DNA from 4 places in the Vibrio coralliirubri genome. Region 4 is predicted to be linked to each of the others. Evidence: predicted binding sites of a transcription regulator. Region 4 holds the regulator's gene; each other region holds the start of a gene.
What was found. The regulator PurR, encoded in region 4, represses purine synthesis genes. The targets are predictions, from matches to a motif close to TNANGNAAACGTTTNCNTNA.

Region 1 (3,217 bases), 810 kb from region 4:
TTAACTATTGTCAGTAGTGTTAGAAAACACAAATTATCAGCGTTTTTTTATACTAAGTGGTTAACGGTAAAGAAGGGCGTTAGATAAGAGAATGGCGAGTGAAAGTTCGGTAAGTACATAAAAATAAAGCCCTTACTAAGAAGTAAGGGCTTTAAAGAAACAAATCGCAGTGGCTAAATTATTTTAGGCCAGCGAAGTCCGCAAGGATTGCTGCTTTGTCAGTAGCTTCCCAAGGGAACTCTTCACGACCGAAGTGGCCGTATGCAGCAGTCTGCTTGTAGATTGGCTGAAGAAGGTTCAGCATCTCTTGAAGACCGTATGGACGTAGGTCGAAGTTTTGACGAACTGCTTCGATGATGATTTCGTGAGCTACTTTTTCAGTACCAAACGTTTCAACCATGATAGATGTTGGATCAGCAACACCGATAGCGTAAGACAGTTGAATCTCACAACGGTCAGCCATGCCAGCAGCAACGATGTTTTTCGCAACGTAACGAGCCGCGTAAGCTGCAGAACGGTCAACTTTTGATGGATCTTTACCTGAGAATGCGCCGCCACCGTGACGAGCTGCGCCGCCGTAGGTATCAACGATGATCTTACGACCTGTTAGACCACAGTCACCCATTGGGCCACCGATTACGAAACGGCCTGTTGGGTTGATGAAGAAGTTAGTGTCTTTGTTGATCCACTCAGCAGGAAGTACTGGCTTGATGATCTCTTCCATTACTGCTTCACGTAGGTCAGGTGTTGTTACTGAATCGCAGTGTTGAGTCGAAAGAACAACAGCGTCGATACCAACGATCTTACCTTGGTCGTATTGGAACGTAACTTGAGATTTCGCATCTGGGCGAAGGAAGTCAAGTTTACCGCTCTTACGTACTTCAGCTTGCTTCTTAACAAGAAGGTGAGAGTAAGTAATTGGAGCTGGCATTAGGATAGGAGTTTCGTTAGTCGCGTAACCAAACATGATGCCTTGGTCGCCTGCGCCTTGCTCTTTAGGGTCTTCTTTATCAACACCTTGGTTGATGTCTGGAGACTGCTTACCAATTGTGTTTAGAACAGCACAAGAGTCAGCGTCAAAGCCCATATCAGAATGAACGTAACCAATTTCACGTACTGTTTCACGAGTGATTTCTTCGATATCAACCCATGCAGACGTTGTTACTTCACCGCCAACCATAACCATGCCGGTTTTAACGTAAGTCTCACAAGCAACACGTGCTTTTGGATCTTGTTCCAAGATGGCATCAAGAACAGCATCAGAGATTTGGTCTGCAATTTTATCTGGATGGCCTTCTGAAACAGATTCAGAAGTGAATAGGTGCTTAGCCATGAGAGCTCCACTTTTAGTTTTTGGTGTAAATAGTTTATGGCGTCGCAAGCTAGGAAGCGCCGCCATTAAATACAGTATATTTTGTAGGTGTTTCTACATCTAGACGGCTATTCTAAATTCCAGCGGTCGAATTACAAGCTCTTTTTTATGATATGTCATAACTAATCGTTTGCGTATCTATTGATATAAGCCACGGCCAAGTGATGTAAATGTTCGAAAATTGCGAAAAATGACCGTTAAAATGCCAGTAAAACGTTTGCAGTCGCAATAGTCGTTTGAGAGAATACCCGCGCTAATAAAAATGAAAATTTTAGCAATTATCTCTTTTTTAAATCGCTTATGTACTCAGGAGCAGACATGCCTTCTCGTAAAGATCTAGCCAATGCAATCCGCGCACTTAGCATGGACGGTGTTCAACAAGCAAATTCAGGCCACCCAGGCGCACCTATGGGTATGGCTGACATCGCTGAAGTTCTTTGGCGTGGCCACTTGAACCACAACCCAGCAAACCCAGAGTGGGCTGACCGCGACCGTTTTATCTTGTCTAACGGCCATGGTTCAATGTTGATTTACTCTCTGCTTCACCTTGCAGGTTACGAGCTTTCAATTGAAGACCTGAAAAACTTCCGTCAACTGCACTCTAAGACTCCAGGTCACCCAGAGTACGGTTACGCTCCTGGTATCGAGACAACGACTGGTCCTCTAGGTCAAGGCATCACGAACGCTGTTGGTATGGCAATGGCAGAGAAAGCGCTTGCTGCTCAGTTCAACAAAGAAGGCCACGACATTGTAGACCACTACACTTATGCATTCATGGGTGATGGCTGTCTGATGGAAGGTATCTCTCACGAAGCATGTTCGCTAGCAGGTACGCTTGGTCTTGGTAAGCTGGTTGCTTTCTGGGATGACAACGGTATCTCTATCGATGGTGAAGTTGAAGGTTGGTTCTCTGACGATACACCTAAGCGTTTTGAAGCTTACGGCTGGCATGTAATCCCAGCGGTGGATGGTCACGACTCTGACGCTATAAACGCAGCAATTGAAGCGGCTAAAGCGGACCCTCGCCCTACACTTATCTGTACTAAAACTATCATCGGTTTTGGTTCTCCAAACAAAGCAGGTACGCACGACTGTCACGGTGCTCCACTAGGCGCTGATGAAATCACAGCAACTAAAGCGGCACTGGGTTGGGAACACGGTCCTTTCGAAATCCCAGCGGATATTGCAGCTGAGTGGAATGCAAAAGAAGCAGGCGCAGCGAAAGAAGCAGCGTGGAATGCAAAGTTTGACGCATACGCAGCGGCTTACCCTGAGCTAGCAGCAGAATTCAAACGTCGTACTAACGGCGAACTTCCAGCTGAGTGGGAAGAGAAAGCAAACGCAATCATTGCTGATCTTCAAGCTAACCCAGCAAACATCGCTTCACGTAAAGCATCTCAAAACGCACTAGAAGCGTTTGGTCAAATGCTTCCAGAATTCATGGGTGGCTCTGCTGACCTTGCGCCTTCTAACCTAACTATGTGGTCTGGTTCTAAGTCTCTTGAAGCAACTGACTTCTCTGGTAACTACATCCACTACGGTGTACGTGAATTCGGTATGACGGCTATCATGAACGGTATCGCTCTGCACGGTGGTTTCGTACCATACGGCGCAACGTTCCTAATGTTCATGGAATACGCTCGTAACGCAATGCGTATGGCTGCTCTGATGAAAGTTCAGAACATCCAAGTTTACACGCACGACTCTATCGGCTTAGGCGAAGATGGTCCTACTCACCAACCGGTTGAGCAGATCGCATCTCTACGTCTGACTCCAAACATGAGCACATGGCGTCCATGTGACCAAGTTGAATCAGCAGTTGCTTGGAAACTGGCTATTGAGCGT
Region 2 (3,217 bases), 1.4 Mb from region 4:
TTCCATACGCTTCACAAGCACTTCAGCGTACTGAGTTGGGTGAAGAGTTAGGAATGCCGCACCAAATGCCGCAGAGAACGTTGGTGTTGGCTCAGTAATACCACGCTCAGTACCCGCTAGTTTCGCAGTGAAGCCAGATAGGAAGTGGTACTTCGTTTGCTCTGGAGTCAGTTTAGAAACGGGTGGTAGTACACCGAATGCATCAGCAGTCAGGAAGATAACCTTTTGAGCGTGACCGGCTTTTGATACTGGCTTAACGATGTTGTCGATGTGGTGAATCGGGTAAGAAACACGAGTGTTCTCAGTTTTTGAACCGTCATCAAAATCGATAGAACCATCACCACGAACCGTTACGTTTTCTAGTAGTGCATCGCGACGGATTGCATTGTAGATTTCAGGTTCTGCTTCTTTAGATAGACGAATAGTCTTCGCGTAACAACCACCTTCGAAGTTGAAGATACCATCGTCATCCCAACCGTGCTCATCATCACCGATTAGCTCACGCTTAGGATCGGTTGAAAGCGTAGTTTTACCTGTACCAGATAGACCGAAGAAGATCGCTACATCGCCTTTCTCGCCGACGTTTGCACTACAGTGCATTGAAGCAATGCCTTGCAGAGGAAGCAGGTAGTTCATCATTGCGAACATGCCTTTCTTCATCTCACCGCCGTACCAAGTACCACCGATGATTTGAACGCGCTCTGTTAGGTTGAAAGCAACGAAGTTTTCAGAGTTTAGACCCTGCTTTTCCCAGTTAGGGTTAGTTGTTTTAGCACCGTTCATTACCACGAAATCAGGTTCGAACGTTGCTAGCTCTTCGTCTGTTGGACGAATGAACATGTTCTTAACGAAGTGTGCTTGCCACGCTACTTCAGTGATAATACGCACGCTTAAGCGCGTATCAGGGTTAGCACCACAATAACCGTCGATGACAAACAGGCGCTTGCCAGATAGCTGAGTTGTCACAAGCTCTTTCAGCTCATTCCATACTTCAGTTGTAATCGGTTTGTTGTCATTTTTGCCTTGATCTGACCACCACATGGTATCGCGGGTCGTGTCATCTTTAACAATGTACTTATCTTTTGGTGAGCGGCCAGTAAAGATACCAGTGTCTACCGCAACAGAGCCTAGTTCCGTTACTACGCCTTTTTCGTAGCCTTCCAAACCTGGCAGTGTTTCTTCAACGAATAACTGCTCGTAGCTAGGATTACGAAGAACTTCAGTAACGCCAGTCAGTCCGTGCTTAGTTAGATCAATTTGTGCAGCCTTTGTATGTTCCATAACGGTCATAGGTGCTCCTTGTAGGATATTTTGTAGGGATTTTGTATTAATTTTTTATTGTTATCTGCTCACCATGCTAGCAACGAGACTCGGGGGAAACAGGGATACAGCTCAAAAAATATCCATATTAACCATGGGGTTTTAAGCGTCTCGTCACATATTGGCCCAACTAGTCTATCCTGTACGCAAACCTTTGCGCTAGGGGCGAGAACATTATTAATTGATTAAAATTAAGCGGTGATTTTATTACGAGATGTTACGGAGTTTGCGCTATTTTGATCACAAAAAAGGCCAGCTGAGTGCTGACCTTTTTGGGGTAAATTACGTGTTTTTGGTACGCCGTAAATTAATGAACCGTATTGCTGCCTTTATCTGCTGCTTCTGCGTACAGTGCATCAACATCATTCTTGTCGAACGAGTAGTTTGTGCCACAGTAATCGCAGTGTAGACCAACGCTTCCTTCGGTGCTTAGGATGTCGTAGATCTCTTCTTGAGCAACAGTAATGATTGCTGCTGCACTTCGATCGCGTGAACAACCACAGAAGAACTCAACCGGTTGTGGTGTGAATAGCTGTACTTTCTCTTGGTTGTACAAACGGTAAAGCAGTTCGTTCGCTTCTAGAGTGAATAGCTCTTCGTTTTTCACTGTATCTGTTAGTTGCTCTAGGTGTTCGAAGTCATCTGGAGTACCAGTACCGTCAGGCATCACTTGTAGCAACATACCTGCAGCGTGTGCTTTGCCTTCATGCTCGCCAGTGCGCAGCCATAGACGAGTCTTAAGCTGTTCAGAGTTAGCGAAGTAGCCTTCAAGCACTTGTGCCAGCGTGTCACCTTCAAGACCAACAATACCTTGGTAACGTTCACCTTTCTTAGGATCGATGGTGATCACTAGGTGACCTTTACCCATTAGGTCGTGTAGACCTGCGTCGTCTGCGATATCGCCTTCAAAGCGAGCAACACCACGGATCTTCTGGTCGTGATCGCCATTGATAACTGCTAGAGATACTGGGCCGTCACCTTGCAATTGCATTGTGATAGAACCTTCAAACTTTAGGGTCGCAGTTAATAGCGTTGTTGATACCAATAGCTCACCCAGTAGTTTTTGCACTGGCGCTGGGTATTCCTTGCTAGAAATAATTTGTTGGTACGCTTCATCCATTTGTACCAATTCACCACGTACTGATAGGTCTTCAAATAGGTAGCGATTTAAAACATTACTTGTAGACATTGGGTCTGCCATTTGGCTATTCCTTCTAGCTTATTGATGCTTGAACTTGATGATGTCACGACGTTGCTTCTTATCAGGGCGACGCTCTGGAGCTGGGTTATGAGCATTCAGTTTACGCTGTGTCGCAAACTCTTCTCTTTTTGCCAAGCTCTCGGTGGTTTCTTCATAGAGGGTTTGAGCGATCGGAGCTCCACCGCGATGAGCAGAGATTTTCTCGATCGTTACCGTCTTTTCTTCATTACCTTGGCGCAGTGTAATCACAGCCCCAAGTTCGACAATTTTACTTGGCTTGCTGCGCTGACCATTATAGTGGACTTTGCCACCATCGACCATGTTGCGAGCAATAGACCGGGTTTTGTAAAAACGAGCTGCCCACAACCATTTATCGAGTCTGACAGCTTCATTAGCAGTTTTCATATAGGGCTGTGCCTTATTAAGTGAGAAATGAATGCGGTTTAACTGTAATGAACAGTGCGCAACATGTTTTTGATGATGCTTATCACATTAGATAGAGGTTTTATGTGGAGGCGGTTGGCATTTTTTTCAAGTCATAATACAAAATAGCCATGTTATGCCGATTTATAGATTTGCTATGATATAGTTCAGGATCTTATTGCTTAAATAAGCTTGGTATCGAACGAATGAATAAAAAAGCTGAAAGTTTAATGATTTGCAGCGTTTGTCGTCATGAAAAGGGACTAGGAAAGT
Region 3 (3,217 bases), 460 kb from region 4:
CTTAGACCGCGGTTTGGAATACATCCCAGATGACGAAACGCTGCTAGAACGTGAGAAGCAGGGCCAAGCACTAACAAGACCTGAACTATCAGTATTGATCGCTTACGGTAAAATGGTTCTAAAAGAAGATCTTGTGAGTGATGATATTGCGAATGATGAGTTCCATGCTCAACAACTGATGCAATACTTCCCAACAGAGTTACGCCGTAACTACTCTCAGCACATGGATAGCCATCCACTTCGTGCAGAGATCATTGCGACTGCGCTTGCTAACCAAATGGTTAACGAGATGGGCTGCAACTTCGTGACTCGCTTGCAAGAAGAGACGGGCGCTAACATTGTTGATATTGCGAATGCTTACGCGGCATCACGTGAAATCTACGGTCTGGGTAAGGTATTGAAGAGCATTCGTGAACTGGACAACATCTCAAGTTCTGAAGCTCAATACGAATTGCTTTACCATGTACGTCGTACACTTCGCCGTCTAGCACGCTGGTTGCTAAGAAACCGTACCGGTAAACAGTCAGTGAATGCATTGATTGAGCTTTACCAAGGTGATGTCGTTGCGATTACTGAGAAGCTTGATGAAAACCTAGTAGCATCAGAAGTAGAAGAGCATCAAGCAATGGCTCAACTATGGATTGACCAAGGTGTAAACGCTGAGCTGGCTAATTCAGTGGCTCGTTTGTCTAGCCTGTACTCTGCACTGGATATATCCACAGTGGCTCGTGAAACAGGTAAAACAGTACAGCAAGCGTCTAAGCTTTACTTCAACCTAGGCGACCGTTTGTCACTGCACTGGTTCTTGAAGCAAATCAATGGCCAAGCTGTAGACAACAACTGGCAAGCACTGGCGCGTGCAGCATTCAGAGAAGATCTGGATTGGCAGCAACGTCAGTTAACTGGCCAAGTACTTAACTGTGGTTGTGCTTCAGATATCGATGTGATTAAAGCGCTTGATGACTGGATGGAAAGTAACTCTGTTTCTCTACATCGTTGGGAAAGCATCCTTAACGAATTCAAAGTGGGTTCTGTTCATGAGTTTGCTAAGTTCTCAGTAGCACTGCGTGAATTGATGCTGTTGAATCTAAACTGTATGTCGAAAGATTAGTCACTAGATTAAGACGAAAAACTATAAGGGCAGGCCACAAGGTCTGCCTTTTTCGTTTCGGTAAAGTGGAAACAATAGGCCTAACGATTTTTGAAGAACCAATTTCGACGCACACGTTGTTTGTTGTTAAGTGAGCTGGTGGCTGTACTAAGGTTGTGATTAGAAATGGGCTAATAACCTGAAGAAAACGATAACGTTTGCTTAATAATGAACCTCATTCGTTAGCAAACTCGATTATCTTACCCTTACAGACAGTAATAGATTGAATAGTTGGGTAAATAAGTAAATAATATCGCCCCGTTTACACGGGGCTTTTTTCTATCGGAGGCACAATGCTTTACCGTCTAGCCAGAACTGGCTTTTTCCAACTTGATGCCGAAAAGGCACATGATCTTGCAATTCAAAATTTCAAGCGCTTCACAGGCACACCTATTGATCTTTTGTATCGCCAACAATTACCTCACCGACCTGTAGAGTGCATGGGTCTTACTTTTAAAAACCCAGTTGGCTTAGCTGCCGGCCTAGATAAAAACGGCGAATGTATCGATGCATTTGGCGCAATGGGTTTTGGTTTCGTAGAAGTAGGAACAGTGACTCCACGTCCACAAGCGGGTAACGACAAACCTCGTTTATTCCGTCTTGTTGAAGCTGAAGGTATCATCAACCGCATGGGTTTTAACAACCTAGGTGTCGATAACCTTGTTGAGAATGTTAAGAAGTCGAACTACGATGGCATCTTAGGCATTAACATCGGTAAGAATAAAGACACACCAATTGAAAAGGGCGCCGAAGATTACTTGATCTGTATGGAGAAGGTATATCAATACGCTGGTTACATTGCTGTGAACATCTCTTCACCAAACACTCCAGGACTTCGTTCTCTACAATACGGCGAAGCTCTAGACGATCTATTGTCTGAACTTAAAACGAAACAATCTGAACTGGAAGAGAAGCATGGTAAATATGTTCCTCTTGCTCTTAAGATTGCTCCGGATCTAAGCGACGACGAAATTCGCCAAATTTGTGAATCATTGATCAAAAATAAGATCGATGGTGTGATCGCAACAAACACAACATTGGATCGTTCAATCGTTGAAGGCATGAAACATTGCGATGAAGCGGGTGGCCTAAGTGGACGTCCAGTTCAATCTCGTAGCACTGAAGTAGTTCGTAAACTTCACGAAGAGCTGGGTGACAAACTGCCGATCATTGGAGTAGGTGGTGTTGACTCGTATGTTGCTGCAAAAGAGAAAATGATGGCGGGCGCTAAGCTTGTACAGGTTTACTCTGGTTTCATCTACAAAGGCCCAGGCCTAGTTGGCGACATCGTTAAAAATCTATAAGCTGAAATTGCTTTTATTTTTGAAAAGCGACAATCTGGCATCGTCTTACTAAAAGAGACACTGTAACTCACTGAGTTGTAGAGAAAAGCGATAAGAAAGAGGAATTCATTTCCTCTTTTTTTTTGCCTATTGCTCAGTAAAATTACTGTAATTGAAGGTAATTTTGCGTTTTACCTAATGGAATGGTTCAACAGTGTGAGACGAAATGATGCTTAAACCTAGCGATACATGGAGTTGGTATTACGATGAGCAACAATGTTCATTAATGCTAAACCTCGGAGAGGATATGATTTTCAAAACGAATCTGGTCCGCAATAAGCTGGTGGACTGCGCGTTTAGAGATAATGAATTCACCGTTGATGACGCATCTTCATACCAAACCTTCAAAGAACAAATTTCTGGCTTAGAACTGTCAGAGCCTCGCCAAGCTGAACTCGCGCTTTATTGCGTGGCAGCAAAACGCTTCCACAAGCCTGTACAGCCTAAGAGTTGGTTCTTCGACTCACAGGGCGCTGGCCACGAATACCCTCAAGAAGGGGATATCGTACAAATGAATAACGAGCATAGCTTAGGGTATTTCATTGTATTAGAAGTGGGAGAGTGTGCGAGCCTATGTGCATTTGTCGACCTAGAAGAGTTTCTGCTTACACCTTCAAAAGGGTTACGCTTTGGCGACTCAATTAAGGTCATGCACGATAGAATGATAGACGCGAACGCTATTCTTCATCAAACGCACATTGCGATGGTCGGTTAACCTTCAATC
Region 4 (3,217 bases):
GAAGGCTAAAGTAGCACCGATCGCACTTGCGAAAGATACCAGCAGCAAGCTGTTCCAGAAGCCAAATAGCGCGGCCCCTAATAGGGTCACAACAGCGGCACCTGGAATGGAGAAAGCCGTAATCATTACATACGCGACAAAATAGATAGCGGCAGCCGCAATAAAGTTGCTGTCAATGTAGTCATTTAACACAGCTTGTTGGGCCTTAGCATTTTCAAGCGTTAGGTACTGGCCGAAATTGATGCCTAACAACACGATGGTTACGACCAACACAATACCCAATATCATTTTCTTACTCATTGATACTTCCTCTAAATTTTCAATGCATACCGATAGTATAGATAGACAGGCAAAGCATAGATTAACTTTCACCAGATATAAAAAAAGCCGCAGTAAATGCGGCTTAGTTGTGTATAGAGATTGTACTGACAATGTTAATTGACGCGATTGATAAGCTCTTCGCGACGCTGCTGCGGTATAACAGACCAATGTGTACCATTGATCGCGCCTTCTAGCGCCCAAAGTAGTTCAATACTGACAGAAGACGCATGCGATTCTTTGATGGCGTTAAATGCGTTTACAGAGCCAGATTCATATAAACGTTCTACAGAATCGATCCCTGCCTTTTTCAACATACGCTCGGTAGCGAGTCGAAGATTAGGCAGATCTTTGAGTCGGGTCGGCTTAGCAGAAGACTGCTCAGCTTTTTCTTCTTTAGCAAAACCTAGAGACGTGGTTGCAAGCTGCAAGATTTTCTCTTGGTCTTGCCAGAGGCCTTCAGGTAAAGCGAAATATTTAGTAACGACAGGGAAACCACGTTTTTTGTAGACGTACGGTTGAAACCCTTGTTGTTCGAATTGTTTCGTTGTGCCTTTGTCTGCGCGTATGTGCAACTGGTCATTTACAACCAGAGCAAACATAGTGTCATCAGCAAAAAGACCGAAGCCACCAAACATTGAGCGTGATTTTATTTTTCCTAGGGACTCAAATAACTTCATCGAGTCCTTTAGTATCGGTTTATCCATGTTATTTATCTCGGTGTATTTGAACTACGCCACCAAATAAGCAGGTCCGAGAGATTAGCAAAATGTTGCAATTAAATTGTCAATAAGCCGTAAATTACTAAATTATTAGTAGTTACTGCATTTTGCCATCGGTAACCCCGCTACCATACCAACGAGTGGTTTAGGCCGGAAGCTTTGCGTCTCACTCTTTCGAGTGGTTTGCCCTGTGCGTGACTGATTGAATAGAATAAAGTTTTTGTTGAATGAAGCTCACAGTTGATATTTCAAAATGTGATATTGCTTCAATTAATGATCTTTCCGTTGTGCATCTGGGTTCATTATAGTTGCTGATAAAAAAAGCGCACCTAAAGGTGCGCTTGATGAAATTAAACTCGAATTATCAATTAATTTAACGTTTTAACTGTACTTCGTTCAACAATTTCAGGGTGCATTTCGAAGACGCGTTTTTCGTGGTCTTTGTCTTTGATGCGCTCTAATAGAATTTCGAATGCATTCTTACCAACACGACGCTTTGGTTGGTGAACGGTCGTTAGCGGCGGAGAGAAGTATTCAGCCAGTTCGATGTTGTCGTAACCGATCACTGAGATATCTTCTGGAATGCGAATGCCTTTTTCTTGCAGGCGGCTCATTAAGCCGAGTGCCATTGTGTCGTTAAAGCAGAATACCGCCGTTGGACGATCTTCCATCTCAACGATTTGTTCTGCAGCAAGAACAGCCGTATCACACTCGAAGTTACCTTCGATGATCATATTTTCATCGGCAGAAATCTTAGCTTCGTTAAGTGCACGCTTGTAACCGGCAATACGTTCAACACATGCTGCTTTGTCTAAGTGGCCACTTAAACATGCAATCTTAGAGTGACCGCGTTCAATAAGGTATTTGGTCGCTAGGTAGCCACCTTCTTCAGAGTTATCGATGATCTTATCAGCCTGAGAGCTCTCAGGGCCCCAGTCCATGATAACTTTAGGGATGTCAGCGTGACGGTCTAACATCTCTCTTAGTTCTTCAGTTAGGTCAGAACACATAACTAAGATGCCATCTACACGTTTCTCTGCAAGCATTCGAATGTAGTCACGTTGCTTCTCATAGATACCGCCCGTATTACACAGGATCAAAGTGTAACCTTGACGGTAGCAGTAGCTCTCAACACCATCGATAACTTCAGAGAAGAATAGGTTAGTTGATTGAGTCACTAGCATGCCGATAGTGCGTGTTGTATTACATTTCAAGCTACGAGCAACAGCACTTGGTGCATAGTTCAGTTCATCTACGGCTTTGTTTACTTTTTCTTGAGTTGCTTCTGCAACAAAGCGAGTTTTATTGATTACGTGAGAAACGGTTGTTGTTGATACGCCGGCTAAGCGAGCGACATCTTTTATAGTGGCCATGGTTTTATCCTATTAGAAGCTACTTTCCCAAAGTACGGAATAAAGTAGCCGTTAAGCTACCTAACTAAGAGCTTAAATTTGTAGGGCTCTTTGGGTACTAAAGTGCTAAAAAACAAAAAACCGCTATTGAGCGGCTTGTCTTAACACCGAAATGCTCTGAACTTTAATAAGCATAGCATTTCGTGAATGTTTCATATTTTATCGTTTGCGGTCACAATTTTAGACTGACTAGAAACTACTCGCAATAAAATTCACCCAGAAATCCGGGTGAATTGTCACATTCTACTGAATTTATTTACCTAGTCATCCAATAAGCTATTCACCAGCTAAATATTGAGTGTCTAATTGACAGAATGCGAGTAGCAAAGATGAGACACTAGCGTAGAAACCGAATTCATCAACGTCATGACATTTCACGTTGAACTTTGGTACCCAAGTCAGCAGTTGTTGGTCGATAAACTGCTGTTGAACGGCAAATGAATTCTCTAGCTCTTCTTCAATATCCGTTTCGTTTGAACGAATGATCAAGTTACCAAGGAAATCGAGTTCGATAGCAATGTGGTCTGCTGGCTCTTTTAGATCTTGGTTCACAACTAAGTTGTGCTTAGCCATGATCTCTTCCATATCTTTTGCTGGCTTATCATTCAAAAGGCCAGTTTCGCCGATATACATAGAAGCGTAAGGAAGAGCGCCGTGTTTATCTGTCTTTAAGAAAAGGTCGCAAAAGTCTGCAGACAGTTCTAGCTGGGCATCTTCACGTGTTTGTAGACGGTTCAGCGCATCCACTAACTTATCAATCGCTGG

Region 1: metK (methionine adenosyltransferase) is a predicted target of PurR. The motif match lies at 1,491-1,510, and genes of this name have one in related genera.
Region 2: pckA (phosphoenolpyruvate carboxykinase (ATP)) is a predicted target of PurR. The motif match lies at 1,463-1,482, and genes of this name have one in related genera.
Region 3: pyrD (quinone-dependent dihydroorotate dehydrogenase) is a predicted target of PurR. The motif match lies at 1,297-1,316, and genes of this name have one in related genera.

The regions. Positions count from the first base shown of each region.
Region 1 covers NZ_AP025470.1:452,019-455,235, forward strand. The annotation lists gene metK (methionine adenosyltransferase) at 179-1,333, opposite strand; gene tkt (transketolase) at 1,691-3,217, shown strand, end outside.
Region 2 covers NZ_AP025470.1:3,541,054-3,544,270, reverse strand. The annotation lists gene pckA (phosphoenolpyruvate carboxykinase (ATP)) at 1-1,290, opposite strand, end outside; gene hslO (Hsp33 family molecular chaperone HslO) at 1,628-2,521, opposite strand; gene hslR (ribosome-associated heat shock protein Hsp15) at 2,540-2,926, opposite strand.
Region 3 covers NZ_AP025470.1:1,724,303-1,727,519, forward strand. The annotation lists gene OCV20_RS07730 (NAD-glutamate dehydrogenase) at 1-1,111, shown strand, start outside; gene pyrD (quinone-dependent dihydroorotate dehydrogenase) at 1,444-2,454, shown strand; gene OCV20_RS07740 (cell division protein ZapC) at 2,660-3,208, shown strand.
Region 4 covers NZ_AP025470.1:1,263,077-1,266,293, forward strand. The annotation lists gene OCV20_RS05945 (TVP38/TMEM64 family protein) at 1-300, opposite strand, end outside; gene OCV20_RS05950 (TfoX/Sxy family DNA transformation protein) at 435-1,025, opposite strand; cyclic di-GMP riboswitch class I at 1,153-1,238, opposite strand; gene purR (HTH-type transcriptional repressor PurR) at 1,409-2,413, opposite strand; gene torD (molecular chaperone TorD) at 2,729-3,217, opposite strand, start outside.